3 regions of the Proteus appendicitidis genome follow, and region 1 is predicted to be linked to each of the others. Evidence: predicted binding sites of a transcription regulator. Region 1 holds the regulator's gene; each other region holds the start of a gene.
What was found. The regulator PhoB, encoded in region 1, activates phosphate uptake and scavenging genes when phosphate is short. The targets are predictions, from matches to a motif close to CTGTCATAAAACTGNCNNAT.
Positions count from the first base shown of each region.

Region 2: a site for PhoB is predicted at 4,997-5,016, ahead of pstS (phosphate ABC transporter substrate-binding protein PstS). Genes of this name have one in related genera too.
Region 3: a site for PhoB is predicted at 4,733-4,752, ahead of rbsK (ribokinase). Genes of this name have one in related genera too.

Region 1 is NZ_CP127389.1:742,591-749,519, reverse strand. Features, by position in the region: gene brnQ (branched-chain amino acid transport system II carrier protein) at 1-688, opposite strand, end outside; gene phoR (phosphate regulon sensor histidine kinase PhoR) at 1,168-2,466, opposite strand; gene phoB (phosphate regulon transcriptional regulator PhoB) at 2,490-3,179, opposite strand; gene sbcD (exonuclease subunit SbcD) at 3,401-4,630, shown strand; gene QQS39_RS03455 (AAA family ATPase) at 4,630-6,929, shown strand, end outside.
Region 2 is NZ_CP127389.1:3,852,381-3,859,309, forward strand. Features, by position in the region: gene QQS39_RS17575 (Tex family protein) at 1-2,036, opposite strand, end outside; gene greB (transcription elongation factor GreB) at 2,218-2,697, shown strand; gene ompR (osmolarity response regulator transcription factor OmpR) at 2,847-3,569, shown strand; gene envZ (two-component system sensor histidine kinase EnvZ) at 3,566-4,906, shown strand; gene pstS (phosphate ABC transporter substrate-binding protein PstS) at 5,119-6,159, shown strand; gene pstC (phosphate ABC transporter permease PstC) at 6,237-6,929, shown strand, end outside.
Region 3 is NZ_CP127389.1:405,869-412,797, forward strand. Features, by position in the region: gene QQS39_RS02015 (MFS transporter) at 1-837, shown strand, start outside; gene prfH (peptide chain release factor H) at 1,048-1,659, opposite strand; gene QQS39_RS02025 (RNA ligase RtcB family protein) at 1,659-2,804, opposite strand; gene QQS39_RS02030 (DeoR family transcriptional regulator) at 3,121-3,897, opposite strand; gene deoC (deoxyribose-phosphate aldolase) at 3,953-4,621, opposite strand; gene rbsK (ribokinase) at 4,801-5,721, shown strand; gene murQ (N-acetylmuramic acid 6-phosphate etherase) at 5,958-6,869, shown strand; gene QQS39_RS02050 (PTS transporter subunit EIIC) at 6,912-6,929, shown strand, end outside.

The sequences.
Region 1 (6,929 bases):
ACATAGTATAACGTGTTAACAGTGAGGAATTATCAATACCTCGAGAGCGAGCCGCATTAACAATAACAATACCAAAAACCATAGCGCCCAATGTATCCATGGTGAGGTAACCGTTAATAAAGCCCTGAGTCAACGCCATATCACGATAAGCATCAGTAGCCGGAATAGCACCACCAGCAGGCCAAAATATTGCAGCAATACCTAATATTGCTAATGCCAGAATTTTAATCGGTGCGAGAATATGACCAACACTGTCTAGCAATTTTCCCGGATAAAGTGAAATACCAATCACAATTAAGAAATAGACAATGCTATAAATCAGTAATGACATTTCTGTATCACCCACTAAAGGAGCAATACCTACTTTAAAAGAAACCGTTGCAGTACGAGGCGTGGCGAAAAGAGGTCCCACAGCAAGATAGGCAACAATAGCTAATAATAATCCCATTGATTTACCAATAGGGGTGCTTAATGCCTCAATACCCCCACCGACTTTTGCCAATGCGACAACCGTTAAAACAGGTAAACCAACCCCGGTGATCAAAAAGCCAATTGCAGCAGTCCAAACAAATTCGCCTGATTGTAAACCCACCATTGGAGGAAAAATAATATTGCCAGCGCCAACAAATAGGGCGAATGTCATAAACCCTAATGCCAGAATATCTCTGGAAGTTAATCTATGTGCCATAAGTTTTGTTAATATATAGTTACAATAATGGTGAAATTGCGCCAATATAGCGCAACATAAAATCAACAATATCTATTTAGACTCATGCCATCATTATTTAGGATAATATCCATATATAATCATTTCATATAGAGCAATTAAGTGCTAAATAGAAAAAATCGCCGATAACTGGTCACAAGTAAAACTTTTATAATGAAAAAAGGCAATAGCTAATCCAAAAACCAGAATAATCATCTAAACTATTTTTCAGCACTAGTTATAACTGTCATATATCATCGAATATACATGATATGATTTGTGCATTTTTCCACCAATAATATTGAATATCGGTATCATTTAAAGTTAGCATTAATTAATAATATTAAAATTTAACGCTACGATATTAGTTTTCATTGATATTAAAAAGATTAAGAAAGGGATAAAAAAGCCTCTATCACCAATTAAATACAAGTGATAAAGGCTTTAAAAAAGACATACTGTTAGTGTGTTTTTTTAGCAGTAAGCAATGTTTGAGGAAGGATAAAAGAGAACGTGCTCCCAACACCGACTTTACTTTCAATATTCAATTGAGAGTGATGATGGAGCAACGATTTTTTCACAATCGCCAAACCTAACCCAGTACCACCAGAATGACGAGAGCGAGCTTTATCAACGCGATAAAAACGCTCTGTTAGACGAGTTAAATGTTCAGCGCTGATCCCCGCCCCATTATCTGAAACACTAAATAACATGCCTTGGGGGATTTTCTTCCAACTCACGTTGATTGTTGTGCCTTCTTCAGTGTGATTAATGGCGTTATACACTAAATTAGAAACTGCACTACGCAATTGCTCTTCATTACCACGAACTGCCCACTGTTCATCAATATCAAAAACAATCTGATGTTGACCTTGGCTAAGTGAGTTCGCTTCTTGTTGTAATAAAGCCAAAATAGCAGGAATATCAACAATCTTGTTTAAATCAATATGAGGAGCAGATTCAATACGAGAAAGTTGTAAGAGTTGCTGAACAAGCGTATCCATCCGTTTAGCTTGCTCTTGCATCGTGACTATCGCCTTATGCTCTGCGGGTTTTGTTACGCTATTTTCTTCCATCATTTCAAGATAACCTTGAATAACGGTTAACGGTGTTCTTAACTCGTGACTGACATTAGCAAAAAAGTCACGTCGTGAGTTTTCTAGTTTATTTTTTTCTGTCACGTCACGCGCCACCATCAAGCGCTGATCTTCGCTATATGGCATCACACGGAATTCAACAATAGAGCCATTATTTAGTGAAATGGTTAAAGGGCGACTAAAATCGCCTGCGGTAAAATAGTGCAAAAAATCAGGATAACGTAATAAGTTAAAAATATTTTGCCCGTTATCTTCAGGCCAGCGAAAGCCTAATAAATGTTGAGCTAGGCTATTACACCAAAAAATATTCCCTTCATTTGTCATCATCACAACAGCATCGGGTAAGCTTTCGGCGCCACTTCTAAAACGTTTAATTAAATCGCCTAATTCTCTGCGTCGTTTACGATTACGTTGTTGGGTCTGTCGAATGCCATAAAAAATAGGCTCCCATCCTCCTCTTCCTTCTGGAGGCAATACAGAGCGATCTAACCATAACCATTTAGATAATTTCAGCAAATTATAGGCATGCCACACAAGAGCGCTGAGAAGCGATACCACCAGCAGCCAAGGAAGATGCCCAATAAAAAGCGATAATATAAAGGCAGGTAAGCAAAATAGACATAGCCCCCAAACGAGGGCTTTCCACGATAGTCGTTCTAACACCTGACGATTACTCCCATATTGACTTAGAAACGGGCAGAGAAACGATATCCCGTTCCACGTACGGTCTGTATCATTCTGTCATGGCCATCTTCTTCAATAGCCTTACGTAAACGACGAATATGCACATCAACAGTACGGTCTTCGACATAAACATTGGTTCCCCAAACGTAGTTTAGCAGTTGTTCTCTGCTGTATACGCGTTCAGGATGAGTCATAAAAAAGTGCAGGAGTTTAAATTCGGTGGGTCCCATATCAATCGGCTTATCTTGACTTGTGACACGGTGAGAAACAGGATCAAGACCGAGTCCATTGAATTCAATAATATCTTCCGCTGACATCGGTGATAAACGCCGTAAAATCGCTTTCACTCGGGCAACAAGCTCTTTAGGTGAAAACGGTTTGATAACATAATCATCAGCTCCCGTTTCTAACCCTTGGACTTTATCTTCTTCTTCCCCTTTTGCCGTTAGCATAATAATGGGAATATCACGAGTATTACTTTCCCGCTTCATCTGTTTTATTACTTGTAAGCCTGATCCTCCGGGGATCATCCAATCTAATAAAACTAAATCAGGGTAAGGATCAATAAGAAAGCTCAATGCAGAATCATAGTCTTCTGCTTCAATGGGTTGAAAACCATTTTGTTCTAAAACAAAACAGATCATCTCTCGAATTGCGGTTTCATCTTCAACAACAAGAATACGCCTTGCCATACTCTATCCTGTGTAATGTATATAGAGGGTCAAAATGATTATGATGCAGTTTTATGACAGATTTATGACTAACCTTAACATTACTGAAATAGATCCCCGTTGTTAAGGTAAATAAATTACTTTTTGGTGAGATATCACTCAAAAAAAAGGCTTATTGTTGAGTTTTCACTAAAAAAGTAAGGTGCGCTATACTCTTCATCAGATAAAAAAGAGGGATAGCAATGCGGATTATTCACACATCAGACTGGCATTTAGGGCAATATTTTTTTACTAAGACTCGAGCTAAAGAACATCAACAGTTTCTTGATTGGTTATTAGCACAAATAAAACATTACCAAGTCGATGCACTGATTGTTGCAGGTGATATTTTTGATACTGGCTCCCCTCCAAGCTATGCCCGAGAGCTTTATAACCGTTTTGTCGTCGCTATTCGAGATACACAATGTCAGCTTGTTATTCTAGGTGGTAATCACGACTCTGTGGCGACACTAAATGAATCAAAATCACTCTTGGCGTGTTTAAATACGACGGTTATTGCCAATGTTCATACTGAAACACCACAAGCACCGCTAATTCTTCCTCAAAAAGATAGCACTCCGGGAGCATTGCTGTGTGCAATCCCTTATCTACGTCCTAGAGATATGATCAGCAGTAAAAGTGGGCAATCAGGTGCTGAAAAACAAACCGCCTTAAAAGAAGCGATTGCTGAATATTATCAAGCTCAATATCAAACAGCCCTTGAATTACGTCAGCAATTAAATGTCGATATTCCCATTATTGCAACAGGTCACCTCACCACAATTGGCGCGAGTGTGACAGATTCTGTCCGTGAAATTTATATCGGCACCTTAGAAGCCTTTTCAGCAACCCTATTTCCTGAATTTGACTATATCGCCCTTGGTCATATTCATCGTCCTCAAGTGATGAATAAGTCCGGTCATATTCGTTATAGTGGCTCCCCTATTCCTTTAAGTTTTGATGAGAGTGGGCAACAGAAAAGTGTCTGCCTTATCGATTTTGAGCAAGACAAATTAACTAACCTCACACTATTACCTATCCCTGAGTTTCAATTACTACGCACGATTAGTGGTTCATTAAAAGAGATAGCGATACAACTTGAGGATTTAAAAAAACAATACGGCGAAATAGATACCACTATTTGGTTGGATATCGAAGTTTCAACACAAGATTATCTCAGTGACATACAAACCCGTATTCAAGAGCTAACTAACGATCCGCTTTTTGATGTGATCTTATTAAGAAGAGCGAGAAAACAGCGCCAAGCATTCACTCAAAATGAAAACGAAACACTGGCCGAATTAACCGTTTATGATGTTTTTGAAAGACGCTTAGAACAACATGAGTTTGATTCAGAAGAAACTAAAACTCGTTTAACAACATTATTTAAACAAGCAGTTGAAATGGCAGAGAAAGAGGATAACGAAGCATAATGAAAATCTTAAGTCTGCGATTTAAAAATATTAACTCCTTAAAAGGCGAGTGGAAGATTAACTTTAACCAAGAGCCTTTTATCAGCAATGGATTATTTGCGATTACAGGTCCTACGGGGGCGGGGAAAACCACGCTGTTAGATGCGATTAGTTTAGCGCTTTATCACCGAACTCCACGATTAGATAAAGTCACACAATCACAAAATGAGTTAATGACACGCCACACCGCGGAGTGTTTGGCTGAAGTTGAATTTGAAGTTAAAGGTGTGGCTTATCGAGCATTTTGGGAACAACGTCGAGCTAATTATAAAGAAGATGGCAACCTTCAAGCACCGCAGGCAGAACTGGTTAAAATCAATACCACAGGAGGCGAAGACAAAATATTAGCAAGCAAGATAAGCCAAGTGAAAGAGATGATCATTAATATCACTGGTCTTGATTTTGATCGTTTCACTAAATCTATGTTGCTTTCCCAAGGGCAATTTGCGGCTTTTTTAAATGCAGATGATAAATCTCGCGCTGAATTACTCGAAGAACTCACTGGCACAGATATTTATCGTCATATTTCTCAGTCTATCTTTAAACATTGGCGAGAAGAAGAACAAGCATTAAAAACACTAAAACAGCAAGCCGAAACGATGGCGTTATTAGATGAAAATGCTCGCCAAGCTCTATTAACTGAACAAACGGATCTTTTTGCCAAAGAGAGTTTATTACAAAAAGAACAACAGGAATATCAAGCAGCAAAACAGTGGCAAGAAAAAGAAATAGAACTCAATAAAAATAAAGCATTAGCACAAAATGAGGTTAATTTAGCACAGGAAGCATTAGTTTCTGCTAAACCTGATATTCAACGTCTTGAAAATAGTGAACCAGCAGAAAAAATTCGCCCAATTTACGATGAAAAAAATCGTCTATTAAAAGAACAAACCTATATTGAGTCACAACTCTCAACACTAACAGCGGAAAAACAGCTTATTGAACAACAGAGCCAACCTATTAATCAGCATTTAGTCGAGGCTCGAAATACATTTAAACAACACGATGAGAAAAAACAGCAAACCTTGCAGCTTATACGTGAAAAAGTCGCGCCATTGGATAATCAGTTAATCTTGCTACAACAAGATATTTCAGTAAAAACACAGCAAAAAAATACGCTAGAAAAAACGCAATCAGAATATCTGGAAAAAATACAGTTAACAGAAGCCAAATTAGCGGGATCACAAAAGCAATTTAATGAATTAAATGAATATTTAAATCAGCATACCGCTCATGCTCAACTTGCTGAAAACTTACCGTTATGGCAGCGTTATTTTGAGCAATATGATGAAATTACAGAGAAATATCGAATTAGTCAGAAAAGTGAAAAAGCAGAACAAGAAAAAGAATGCTTACTTAAACTCGAATTAGAAAAAGCGACGAAAACGCTAGAAGCTCAACAGCACACGCTTAATTTACAGCAACAACAATTAAGCGAATTACAAACGCAACTTGAGCAACAAAATAAAGCGGATGCTATTGCAGATATTCCTCATCGTTCACAACAAATTTCACAACAAAGAAATGCTCTCACAAAACTAATGGGAGTACAGGCTCAATTACAGCGCGCTATAAAAACTGAACATCAGTACCAACAAACGCAGTCAGACAATCAGCAAAAAATAGCCATGCTGACTGAAAATATTCACAAAAATGACACTGTTTTAAAAGAGAAAGAACAACACCTTAAAGACTTAAACGATAATTATCTGCTAATAAGGAAGTTAGCGGAATATGAAGAAGAGAGACAACGTTTAGTTAAAGACAACCCATGTCCTGTTTGTGGTTCAACCGAGCATCCTTATGTTGAAAAATATAAAGAAATTCAAACGGATGAAACAAAATCACGTTTAGATAACTTAACACAGCAAGTGCATACATTAACAATAACGTTAGTGGAACAAAAAACACAGTGTGCTAGTTTTGAAGTTCAAAACGAAAAATTAAGTCGCGATCTTGAGCAGCTAACACAAGATATTGCGTCATTAAAACAGCAATGGCAGATTTTAGCTCAAACTTACGCATTACCAGATGTTGACTGTGAAGAAACGGCTTTAACTCAATTAGATTCAGCCCTTGAGAAAGAAGATAATTTACTGACACAAAAACGAATTAGTTATCAACAATTAGAAGTCAAAATTCAGCAAGAATACAAGTTGCTATCTGATGCCAAAGAACAATTTAATCAACAACAGCAAGCGATCCTTCATCAACAAAATGAATTTGCGCAACAACAGAAAGAAGTTTCCAATAAACAACA
Region 2 (6,929 bases), 1.0 Mb from region 1:
ATATGCACCAAGCCATCTTGGTGTACACCGATATCAACGAATGCACCGAAATTAGTCACGTTAGTCACCGTTCCTTCAAGGATCATGCCACTAACTAAGTCATTCATCGTTTCAACACCTTCAGCAAAAGTCGCTGTTTTAAACTCTGGACGTGGGTCGCGCCCCGGTTTCGCTAACTCTTTTAAGATGTCATTAATCGTTGGCAGACCAAACTGCTCCGTAATAAATGCTCTTGCGTCTACTTGTGAAATTAAAGTGCTATTCCCCATTAAATCATCAATTTTTTGATGGGTAGCTTGCAGGATATTTTCAACAACAGGATACGCTTCAGGGTGAACCGTTGAGGCATCAAGCGGATTTTTACCATCTCGAATACGTAAGAAACCAGCACATTGTTCAAAAGCTTTTGGCCCTAAACGCGCCACTTTGAGTAACTGTTTTCTATCAATAAAACGACCATTTTCATCACGCCAGCTAATAATATTTTGAGCAATAGATTGGCTAAGCCCTGCAACACGCGTTAATAACGGTACTGATGCGGTATTTAAGTCAACACCAACGCCATTCACACAGTCTTCAACGACAGTATCAAGTTTTCTCGCTAATAATGTTTGGCTAACATCATGCTGATATTGACCCACACCAATTGATTTAGGATCAATTTTTACAAGTTCAGCCAGAGGATCTTGTAAGCGACGCGCGATAGAAACCGCACCACGGATAGAAACATCTAAATCAGGAAATTCATTAGCGGCAAGCTCTGACGCTGAATACACCGATGCGCCCGCTTCACTAACAATCACTTTTTGCGCTTTCACTTCTGGATAGCGTTTTACTGTTTCAGCAAAAAATCGCTCTGTTTCACGAGAAGCCGTACCATTACCAATCGCCACCAACTCCACATTATGCTTAATACATAACGCAGCTACACTTGCTGCGGCTTTATCCGCTTGTCCTGTATGTGGATAAATTGTATCTGTGGCAATTAATTTGCCCGTGCTATCAACAACCGCAACTTTAACACCCGTACGTAAACCAGGATCAAGCCCCATTGTGGCACGCATGCCGGCAGGCGCTGCCATCAATAAATCATTAAGGTTACGAGCAAAAACATTAATCGCTTCTTCTTCCGCTTTTTCTCGTAATTGGCTCATTAGTTCTGTTTCAATATGCATTAAAACTTTTATGCGCCAAGTCCAACTTACAACAGCTTTACGCCAGCTATCTGCCGGTTGATTATTTAAACGTAACCCTAAATGCTCTGTAACCAGTTGTTCACCGTAGCTCTCTTTGGGGGCTTCTTCAAATTGCGGATCAGGATTAAGTGATAATTGAAGAATACCTTCGTTACGACCACGAAACATGGCTAAAGCACGGTGAGAGGGAACATTAGCAATAGGCTCGTGATGATCAAAATAATCACTAAATTTAGCGCCTTCAGCTTCTTTGCCATCAATCACTTTGGCAACAAGATGCGCATTTTTCCATAAATATTGGCGAACTTTTGCTAATAATCCCGCATCTTCTGAAAAACGTTCCATTAAAATATAACGTGCGCCATCTAAAGCGGCTTTGGTGTCATCAACACCTTTTTCTGCATTGATATAAATAGCCGCTGCTTCTTCTGGATTATTTTGTGGTTCATTCCACAATAAATCAGCTAATGGCTCTAATCCATTTTCAATCGCAATTTGGCCACGAGTACGGCGCTTAGGCTTATAAGGAAGATAGAGATCTTCAAGCTCTGTTTTACTTTGAGTTTCATTAATTGAAGAATGCAGTTCTGGTGTCAGTTTTCCTTGTTCTTCAATTGATTTTAAAATTGTTTGGCGACGATCGTTGAGTTCGCGTAAGTAACCAAGGCGAGTTTCTAGTTGACGTAATTGCGTATCATCTAATCCGCCGGTGACCTCTTTACGATAACGGGCAACAAATGGCACCGTATTCCCTTCATCCAGTAACGTTATAGCCGAAAGGACTTGCTGGGGCTTCACAGATAGCTCATCTGCAATAATTCGGCTTAATGATTCATTCATAAAATATTTACCTACCGAGAGGAATAGTTAAAAAAGATGGCTATTATACACGCAGAGCATTAAAAAAATTTGGCAAAATTCCTATCTAGCTCGACAATTATGAGGAAATTAACAGATTATTTTAACATTCACGCTATAGTACCTTTATGAAATTCAATGTTGATGATAGTTTTTATTCGTAATGGCAAAAAGTAACTATATTACTCGTGATGGCTGGTATGCCTTAGACAAAGAGCTAAAATATCTTTGGAAAGAAGAACGCCCGCGTGTCACACAATCGGTTTCAGAAGCAGCGGCACAAGGTGACCGTTCAGAAAATGCTGAATATATTTATGGAAAGAAGCGATTACGGGAAATTGATAGACGTGTTCGTTTTTTATCAAAACGTCTTGATGAACTAAAAATCGTTGACCCAGATCCGCGCCAAGAAGGAAAAGTCTATTTCGGTGCTTGGGTCACGCTTGAAGATGATGACGAAAATATCAAAACCTTTAGGCTTGTGGGTCCCGATGAATTTGATCCAGCAAAACAGTGGATTTCTATTGATTCCCCTGTTGCTAGAGCGCTTATTGGTAAGCAAGTTGATGATGAAATTAGTGTGCAAACACCAGGTGGTGAAGTTAATTACTGCGTATTATCTATCGAATATCATTCGAAATAAGATAAATAAATAGCTTTATATCCTTTATTAAGACCAATGAACAAGTTTTATCTATAAATTATTAACATTTATTCTTTGGTTTTGGTTTAATATTCTTATCGATGATAGAATTCGCTAATAAATGCATTTGCACTTCGGGAGCTTAAAAAATGCAAGAAAGTTATAAAGTGCTAATCGTAGACGATGATTTACGTCTGCGTTCACTCTTAGAGCGCTATTTGACAGAGCAAGGTTTTCAAATCCGTACTGCCGCAAACGCCGATCAAATGGATCGTCTGCTCACTCGCGAATCTATCCATCTTATTGTGCTCGATTTAATGCTTCCTGGTGAGGATGGCCTCTCTATTTGCCGCCGCTTAAGAAGCCAAAACAACCCTATCCCTATTATTATGGTTACTGCTAAAGGGGAAGAGGTTGATAGAATTGTGGGGCTTGAAATCGGTGCTGACGATTACATCTCAAAACCCTTTAATCCAAGAGAACTACTGGCACGTATTCGCGCAGTTCTTCGTCGCCAAGCAAATGAATTACCTGGCGCACCTTCACAAGATAACGCCATTATCTCTTTTGGTAAGTTCAAGCTAAACCTTGGTACGCGTGAGATGTTCCACGAAGAAGAGCATATGCCTCTGACAAGCGGTGAATTCGCTGTATTAAAAGTACTGGTATCTCACCCTCGCGAGCCACTTTCTCGTGATAAGTTAATGAGCCTTGCTCGTGGTCGTGAATACAGTGCAATGGAGCGTTCAATCGATGTCCAAATTTCGCGTTTACGTCGCATGATTGAAGAAGATCCAACGCATCCTCGCTATATTCAAACAGTTTGGGGACTCGGCTACGTCTTCGTTCCTGATGGAACCAGCGTTCAATGAGAAGGCTGAGGCTTTCACCCCACAATAAACTGACACGTTCGCTATTTCTGGTTATCTCGCTACTTTTTTTTAGCTTGATAGCCAGTTATATCGTTGTGCAACACCTTATTGTGGGACCAAGCCTTCAGCAATTTAATAAAGTTTTAGCGTATGAAATACGTACGTTAATGCCTGAAGAACTGATCCTAGTAGACGGCACCCCGCTAAAAATCTCCCCTGCTTTACGTAATAAAATCTATAACGAACTCGGTGTTTCTTTCTTTGATAAAAATGCTGCACTTGAGGAAGGGCTATATTGGGCCAAAATAGATGATGAATTAAGTGAACAGATGTCTGAATATCTGGGAGGAAAAACCGAGCTATGGATTGAAAATACGCTAGAATACCCAGTCTTATGGGTTAATACGTATATGTCCCCCTCTCTTTGGATCCGCGTTCCACTCACTGAATTAGGGCAAAACTTCTTACTGCCTGTTTACCGACAAGCGATTATTTTTATTATTATCGTTGTTGCTTTTTTCTGGCTTTATAGCCGTTTTCAAAATCGCCCACTCAATGAAGTGGAGTATGCAGCACGTCGCATCGGGAAAGGGGTTATCCCACCGCCTATTCCTGAATCTGGCTCTTCTGAAATGCGCTCAATTATTCGTGCCTTTAACCAGATGTCATCAGGTATTCGCTCATTAGATAATGATAGAACGCTTGTTATGGCAGGTGTTAGCCATGATTTACGTACACCACTGACTCGAATTCGTTTGGCCACTGAAATGATGAGCCCCGAAGATAGTTACCTCGCAGACTCTATCAATAAAGATATCGAAGACTGTGATGCTATTATTGGGCAATTCTTAGACTATATGCGCACAGGTAAAGAGATGTCTTTAGAACTGTGTGATATGAATAATCTATTACGAGAAGTTATTTCAGCTGAATCTAATTCCGGAAAAATCAGCGAAGAGCATCTTCATCCTGAACCCATTAATATCACAGCTAACCCTATTGCTGTAAAACGCGCACTAACCAATATGGTGGTGAATGCTACTCGCTATGGTCATGGCTGGATAAGCGTTTCAAGTGGAAAAGATGAAGAGTATGCGTGGTTCCAAGTTGAAGATGATGGTCCGGGTATTCCACAAGAAGATAGACAACGCCTTTTCCAACCTTTTGTTCAAGGTGAACAAGCACGTAGCTCAACGGGTGCGGGGTTAGGACTATCTATTATTCGTCGTATTATGGATGCTCATGGTGGCTATGTAGAGCTTGATGATAGCGTTAAAGGTGGATTATTAATCCGTGCTAACTTCCCATTAAAAGAGCGCGAAGATGAGGATGATTAGCCCACTCTATTGCAAATATTGAAGTGCTTTTATTACGCTATTTCTCTTCTCATTTCTCTCCTCCTATAAATATTTCATCATTTTTTCGCTTTGTCATAAAACTGTCACAATTAAGACATTTAATTGTCATCAAACTGACCTATTGTCTGTGCGTACCGTAACCGAAGTTGATAGATGTCGAAAATTATTCTACCTATCCCACAGGAGGGATTATGAAACTGATGCGTACCACCCTGACTAGTGTCATTGCCGCTGCGTTTTCAATGACCGCTCTTTCTGCACAGGCAACGACCTCGCTGACTGGTGCTGGCGCAACGTTCCCTGCCCCAGTTTATGCTAAATGGGCAGATTCCTATCAGAAAGAAACGGGTAACAAAATTAACTACCAAGGCATTGGTTCCTCTGGTGGTGTTAAACAAATCATTGCAAATACTGTTGATTTTGGTGCTTCAGATGCGCCATTAGCAGACGACAAATTACAAGCTGACGGTTTATTCCAATTTCCTACCGTCATTGGTGGCGTTGTTATGGCAGTAAATATTCCTGGTATCAAATCAGGTGAACTGACCTTAGATGGCGACACTATCGGTAATATCTATCTAGGCAAGATCCAAAAATGGAACGATCCTGCCATCACTAAGCTCAATCCGGGCGTAAAATTACCAGACCAAAATATTGCGGTTATTCGCCGTGCTGACGGCTCAGGTACATCATTCGTTTTCACTAGCTACTTATCAAAAGTAAATAGTGCATGGAAAGATGAAGTAGGCGCAGGCTCTACCGTAAAATGGCCGACAGGCTTAGGTGGAAAAGGGAATGATGGCATCGCGGCATTCGTTCAACGTGTACCAGGTTCAATTGGTTATGTTGAATATGCTTACGCGAAACAAAACAACCTTGCTTATACTAAATTAGTCACCGCTGACGGCGAAGCAATCGCACCAACCGCTGACAGCTTTAGTGCCGCAGCAAGAAAAATAGATTGGAGCAAAAGCTTTGCACAAGACCTGACTAACCAGAAAGGTGAAAATGCATGGCCGATTACTTCAACTACCTTCATCTTAGTGCATCAAACACAAAAAGATGCCGTAAAAGGTAAAGAAGTACTGAATTTCTTCAACTGGGCTTACGACAAAGGTAATCAGGAAGCGAAAAACCTAGATTACGCGGTATTACCTACCGAAGTTGTAGAACAAATTCGTGCTGCATGGAAAACAAGTATCAAAGACAGTAATGGTAAACCGATTTACTAATAAAACGGCAATCATTAAGAGATAAGTTAACGTTCACCCTCTGCTAAAACAGGGGGTAATAAATTAAAAGAGGCTTTATGGCCGAGCACACAACGGTAATAAAGGCCCCTAGTAAACGAGGGGACGTTATTTTCAGCGCACTAGTTCGTCTAGCTGCGTTGATTACGCTTTTGCTTTTAACAGGTATCATTGTTTCACTGATTTTCGCCTCATGGCCAAGCATTCAACAATTCGGCCTTTCATTCTTATGGTCGAAAGAGTGGGATCCTCCTGCTCAGGAATTTGGCGCACTAGTACCGATTTACGGCACCATTGTGACCTCAGTCATCGCACTGATCATTGCTGTTCCTGTCAGTTTTGGTATCGCTCTGTTCTTAACTGAATTAGCCCCTAATTGGTTAAAACGCCCGTTAGGTATCGCTATTGAGTTACTCGCCGCGATTCCCAGCATTGTTTATGGTATGTGGGGGCTATTTGTCTTTGCACCACTCTTTGCAACCTATTTCCAAGAGCCTGTAGGTAATGTGATGTCTTCCATTCCTATCGTTGGCGAGCTTTTCTCTGGCCCTGCTTTTGGTATTGGTATTCTGGCGGCAGGGGTTATCCTCGCTATCATGATCATTCCTTATATCGCTTCTGTCATGCGTGATGTGTTTGAACAAACGCCTGTCATGATGAAAGAGTCTGCCTACGGTATTGGCTGTACAACATGGGAAGTGATTTGGAATATCGTTCTACCTTATACCCGTAATGGTGTTATCGGCGGTGTT
Region 3 (6,929 bases), 340 kb from region 1:
GCAATTCAATCAACAGTAAATACCTTAGGCCCTGCATTAGCGGTTATTGTTGCTGCGAGTATCATCGGTGCTTTTGGCTGGCATATGGTGTTTATTGTTTTAGGTATTCCCGGTCTATTAATTGCAGCGGGTATCTATTTCTTCACTCGTGATAATCCCAAAGATCACCCAAGTATCACCCAGCAAGATCTCGATGAGTTAGCCGCAGATGGTACGTTAACGGATAAACCTGTTGAAGCAATACCTTTTAAAGATGTGTTAAAGATGCCAGTACTATGGCAAATGGCAGCAATTTGGTTTTTGTTTGATATTACCTTTTGGGGATTCTCAACATGGTTACCAAGTTATTTAATTACTGTTCGTGAATTCTCTTTGGCTAAAACAGGGGTAATGGCGGCGATCCCATTCTTATTTGGCGCTGGTGGTACATTATTAGGGGGTTATGTTTCTGATAAATGTAAATCACAGCGTAAATGGTTATATATGATTACCGCAGTGATTGCAGCAGGCTTTTTATATATGACATATACCGTTGAAAGTGCTGATATGGCTGTTGTATACCAGTGTATTTCAGCATTATTTATGTTCTTCGCCATGGCAATGTTCTGGGGTATTTTAATGGATACTATTCCAAATAAAATCATGGGTCGTGCTTCAGGGATTGTTAACTTTGGTGGTCAAATGGCGGGTGTTGTTTCTGCACCGGTTATGGGCTTTTTAATTAAAGCAAGTGGTGGTAGTTACGACAGCGCATTTATGTTTATGATTATTGCATTAGTTGCTTCTGCGGTTGTAACGTTCACGGTTAAAATGCGAAATACACCAGCAGCCATTTAATTAATAATAGTTATATTTTAATAAGTGTGATTTATTAAAAGAAATAAGATTAATTAAATAAAATAAATGTATTAACTGTAAGATTTATTTATTAAAACTCACTATACGCTTTATTGATTTTTTAATTTAAAAAATCTTATTGCAGGGTATTTTTGTCTCAAAAAAGCCACGATTAAAAATCGTGGCTTTGCTTTTGTTAGATAAATAACATTATTTGCTTATAAGAACAAAGTCGTTGCCACTAAAACAGAGTGTGGCATCGCCACGAATAACTCGGTGATGGGCAATATGGCGTTGGCTATTTAATGAAGCGTGTTGTTTCATCATATAAGCCTCTAAATGCCATGCAATAAGTTGTTTAGCGAGCTTTTTATTTGCGTGCTGGCTACGTTCTGATTGCACTTTTACACTAATACCAGTGGCAATATGTGTTGCTCTGACTGCCGATTCTGTTTTATTAACATGCTGACCGCCGGGGCCATTTGAACGCATGGTTTCAAAGACAATTTCTTTGTCATTAATTTCATCAGGTTGTTCAAAACAAGCAACACCAATAAACCAATTTTTACGTTTATGCCGAGGTCGTAATGTGCTTGCACATTGCCATTGTACAGAGCCTGCCCACTGTTGTGCGATAGCCTGTGCATCAGCACCTTCAAGAGATACTAACGCTGATTTTAAGCCATGACGTGAAGGCTCTTTTTCAAGAACTGTGACGTTCACTTGCTGTTTTGTGGTTGATTTCAAAAAGTAATTTAACGCTTTTTCAACGGCTAAACAGCACTCTTCAGGGCCTTGTGCGGAGGTGAATTGTAATAACATTACGCCATCTCCCCACTTGTTTTATAGGTGATCACCGGTTTTAAACGCGCGATGACGTCGATTAATCCAATATTCACCATGCTTTCAATCACTGTTTCAATCGATTTATAAGATTGTGGTGCTTCTTCATAAATCAGTTGTTTATTGGCACAAATAATACGGCTACCTAATGCTGTTCGTGAAAGTTGTAAAGGTGTAAAACGGTGTGATAATCGCCCTTTACACTCTGTACGCATCCATTTTCTACCTGCACCATGAGGCAATGAATGAAGGCTTAATTCGCTTAATTCAGACATAAGTGGCTTCACAATATAGCTATAATCACCGCGTGATCCCGGAATAACCACCATATCGTGATGTGCGGGTGTTGCACCTTTACGATGTAACCAACCTTGTTGACCATGTAATTCACAAGGCTCTACAAGATTATGATTTACATCAGAAATTACTTCACCTTGAGTACGAATTTGGCGCATCATTCTTTCACCAATAAGGCGGCGATTAATCTTTGCGTAATCAAGTGCATTATTGTGGGCTTGCAAATATTCATTTACTGCTTCGGTGTTAGCAACAAGCCCTTTATGACCAAACTGCTCAGTATGGGCGCGTAAGATAGATTGTCCTAAACCTCTCGATCCGCTGTGAACTAATAGCAATAACTGTTTTTTATTGATACTACTTGCAGCGAAAAGTGTTTCATTAATCACTTGGTCAATTTGTTGGAATTCAGCAAAGTGATTACCACCACCAATAGAGCCTAAAGAGCCAGCGAAAGGATGGTTTTGCATTTCAGTCGGTAGATGCGCTTCTAGCCATTCTGAAGGTGCGATATCACTCATTTCACTCAACTGTTTTTCCGCTTTATCTAAGTTGAGTTTGCTGTTTTTAAACTCAGTTTGAAAAAGCGTCATACCACAGCCAATATCATTACCGACTAAAGCAGGGTAAAAGCGATTAACAGAAAAAAAGGCAGCGCCAATGGGATAACCACGGCCAGGATGCAAATCAGGCATACCTGCAACATAAGCCATATCAGGAAGTTGAGCGGTTGTTTCTAATTGTTGGATTGCTTTGCTTTCAATCCAAGTATTATCCGATGCGATATAACAAACGCTATCAGATAAATAATGAACACACTTGTCCATATACCAATCCATATAATGTAAAGGATAAAAAAATAAATTGATTGGCGGACAGCAAAAAGAAGAAAAAAAGGATTACTTCTGAGATTGTCCGCAAAGAGTATTCATATTTGTAGTTGTCATGGGATACCTCCTTGCAGTTAATTGAAATGGATGAAAAATAATAAATCGCGGGCATATTAACCACTTTTTTTTGCATTGGCAATCAAAAAGTGGTGTGATTTTTCTTTATTTTTTAAAAAAAGAATTAATCGATTTTATTTAATTTAAGGTTAGCTTTTCTTTATTATCTATTTAAGTTAGCTCTCTATTATTTAATTTAATAAATCACTTTTACGGAATTTTTTCGGCAATAATCTTCGTAATCATCCGTTAATTTTCTATCTGTGATAACAACATCAAACTGAGCTAAATCGCCCATATTGCCTGTCGCTGTTTCATCAAAATAGTGATATTTGGTGAGTAAAATCTTACGAATAGATTTATCCATCGCTTTTTTCTTCATGTACAGATCGTCGATGTTATAACAGGTAACGCCAAAATCGAGATGAACACCTTCGGCTGAAATAAAGGCTTTTTTAGGATTAATGCTATCAAGATAAGAAGTCTGGGTAGGATTATAGAATGAATCACTTTTAGGACGATATTCACCTCCGCAAAGTAATACGGTGGCATTTTTTTTCTGACTTAATGCCAAAAATACGCGGTGAGAATAACAGATCCCCATGAAATGCAGATTATCGGGAATTAGCTCAATCAGTGTAGGAATAAACTGTCCGTTATCGAAAAAAAGAACATCACCGTCAGACACCATGCCAGCAGCAAGATTAGGAATATGAAGTTCTTCAGTTTGATCCGGCGTAATAATATCAGAGGATGTTGAGATTAACCCTGAATGGGGCTGGGCTAATGCAACAATGTAGCCACCTAATAATGACATCGGAAAAGGGTTTTCGGCATCAGAACTAAGGTCGCGCCTAATTGTCATTTCAGAAACTTCAAGGATCCTCGCGGCGTCTTTAAGATGTATGCGACCTGAGCGTTTTATACATTCACTGAGGCGGCGCAAACGTTCGTGCTGTTTGGTCTCTATCACCGAAGGATCCTTGTGTTATCGAATAGCGTACTCCAAGAAAATATACGCTAAATAATTAGTAGTTTGATTCAGGTGCATCTGAATCTGTTGCGATAGCGACACTTGCACTCGCACCGATACGTGTTGCACCTGCTTTGATCATGTTTAATGCTGTTTGGCGATCGCGAACACCACCAGATGCTTTCACACCAACTTCATCACCAACGGTTTTGCGCATTAAAGCAACATGATGTTCTGTTGCGCCCATTGTACTGTATCCTGTTGATGTTTTCACAAAATCAACACGGATCTCACGACACATTTCACAAACTAAACGTACTTCGTCATCAGTTAATAAGCAAGTTTCTAAAATAACTTTCAGAGTTGTATTACCACAAGCGGCTTTTACTGCTTCAATATCTTGTTTTACGAAGTCTAAACGACCGCTTTTTAACATACCGATATTGATAACCATATCGACTTCTTGTGCGCCTTGACGAATAGCTTCAGCCGCTTCAAATGCTTTTGTTGCTGTTAAACCCGCCCCGAATGGGAAGTCGATAACACAACAGACTTTTACATCACTTCCTTCAAGGCAAGTTCTTGCTAAAGGGATGTAAGAAGTGTTAATACAAACGGAGAAGAAACCGTGTTCAACTGCTTCAGCACACAATTTCTTGATTTGTGCTTCAGTTGTATCTGCTGCAAGAAGGGTATGATCGATATAATTAGCTAATGGACGCATAGTATATTCCTTAATAAGAAGATTGTTATTTATCACTCATGTTAGTTTGGCAACATATTAGTGCTGTTTTAACGAGATAACAATCACAAGTGATATTTAAATAACATGATACTGTTATACATCTATCAAAATGTCACTATTTTCACATTTATAAATTTTACATAAGAGCAAGAGGCGCTATGGATATCGCAGTGATTGGTTCAAATATGGTGGATTTGATCACCTATATAGATAGGATGCCAAAAGAGGGGGAAACCCTTGAGGCGCCAGCATTTAAGATTGGTTGCGGTGGCAAAGGGGCAAATCAAGCGGTTGCGGCAGCTAAATTAAATTCAAAAGTGATGATGTTAACAAAGGTTGGTGATGATATTTTTGCGGATAACACCATCATGAATTTAGAATCTTATGGCATTAATACACGCTATGTTGAAAAAGTGCCCGGTACAACAAGCGGTGTTGCACCTATTTTTGTGACTTCTCAATCATCAAATAGCATTTTAATTGTGAAAGGTGCTAATCAGCATTTATCACCAGAGGATATTGATAGAGCAACAGATAGCCTAAAAAAATGCAAAATAATCGTACTACAATTAGAAATCCCGCTTGAAACGGTGTATCACGCTATCGAGTTCGGTAATAAACACCATATTCCTGTGTTATTTAACCCTGCACCGGCTTCAAAAGCATTAGATCTTGATATTGCGGCTCGTTGTGACTTTTTTGTTCCGAATGAAACAGAACTTGAAATATTGACGGGTATGCCAATCACCACAATGGATGAAATTCGTGAAGCCGCTTGTTCTTTATTACAAAAAGGCTTTAAGAATGTCATCGTTACATTAGGTGAAAAAGGCGCATTATGGATGAATGGCGACATTGAAAAATATATTCCCGCCATTGAAGTTGATGCAATAGATACCAGTGGGGCGGGGGATGCTTTTATTGGTTGTTTCTCCCATTATTATGTTCACACCAATAATATTGAAAAAGCGTTAAATAAAGCCGTGATGTTTTCTGGTTTAAGTGTTGCAGGTAAAGGCACACAATCTTCTTATCCAAGCATTGAAGAGTTTGGACAATTTCTAGCGCAAGCAAAGTAGTACACTTCTGCACTATCACATCTTTGTATTCCACTTGCTGTCTTATTTAGAGAACAAGTGGAATTCTTTTTAAATCAATAAATTGTTCTATTTTTCATAGTGACTGTTGGGTTTCTGACAAAGAAAAAAGCTTAACTTAATGTGACTAATTTCACAGAGTGGTGATAATTACCATTGAAATGTAATTTCATTAGATGTAATTTTTATTGAAATTTGGTTTCATTAAGGTTGTTATGATGAAAGAAGATGCATTAATCGAATGTCTTAAAAATGAAAGCAATCAAGAAACAACACAGTTTTCTGAATTAAGCGCTTTAGAGTTGGTTACGCTTATCAATAGTGCAGATATGACCGTTGCCAATGCAGTTAAAAAAGAATTACCCGCTATTGCTAAAGCGGTAGAAAAAATTACTGAGCGTTTGCAAAAAGGTGGACGTATTTTTTATGTTGGTGCCGGAACAAGTGGGCGATTAGCTGTACTAGACAGTGCCGAATGCCCTCCTACTTTTGGAGTGTCTCCTACATTAGTGCAGGCAATTATTGCAGGCGGTCATGATGCAATGCTAAAAGCTGTTGAAAATATTGAAGATAGCCAAGAGGCGGCAATTGAAGAGCTTCAACGTCGTCATGTTAGCGATAAAGATGTCGTTATTGGCATTGCGGCAAGCGGTCGTACGCCTTTCACTGTCGCAGCTTTGCAATATGGCAAAAAGTTAAAAGCATTGACTGTATCTATTACTACGCGCGGCAAAAGTATGATGAGTGAAATTGCCGACTTATCTATTGCTCCAGATGTGGGCGCAGAGGTATTAACAGGCTCTACAAGAATGAAAAGTGGCACGGCTCAAAAAATGATTTTGGGTATGTTAAGTACTAGCGTAATGACTAAGCTTGGTAAAGTGCATAAAAACCTGATGGTGGATGTGATTGCGAGTAATGAGAAATTGCAGCGTCGTGCTGAAGGCATTGTCAGCGAAGTGTGTGGAATTTCACATGAAAGAGCCAGAACCCTGTTACAAATGGTTAATTATCATCCTAGAAAAGCCATTTTAATGTATGAACTTCACCTGAGTGTGGAGAAAGTTGATCAAATTACACAGCAATATCCTTATCGTTCGTTACAACAGCAACTTGCCCTATTTAACTAATAACAATATGAGTAAACACTCTGAACTTTAGCAGGCACGCATATGGCTAATAAAATAGAA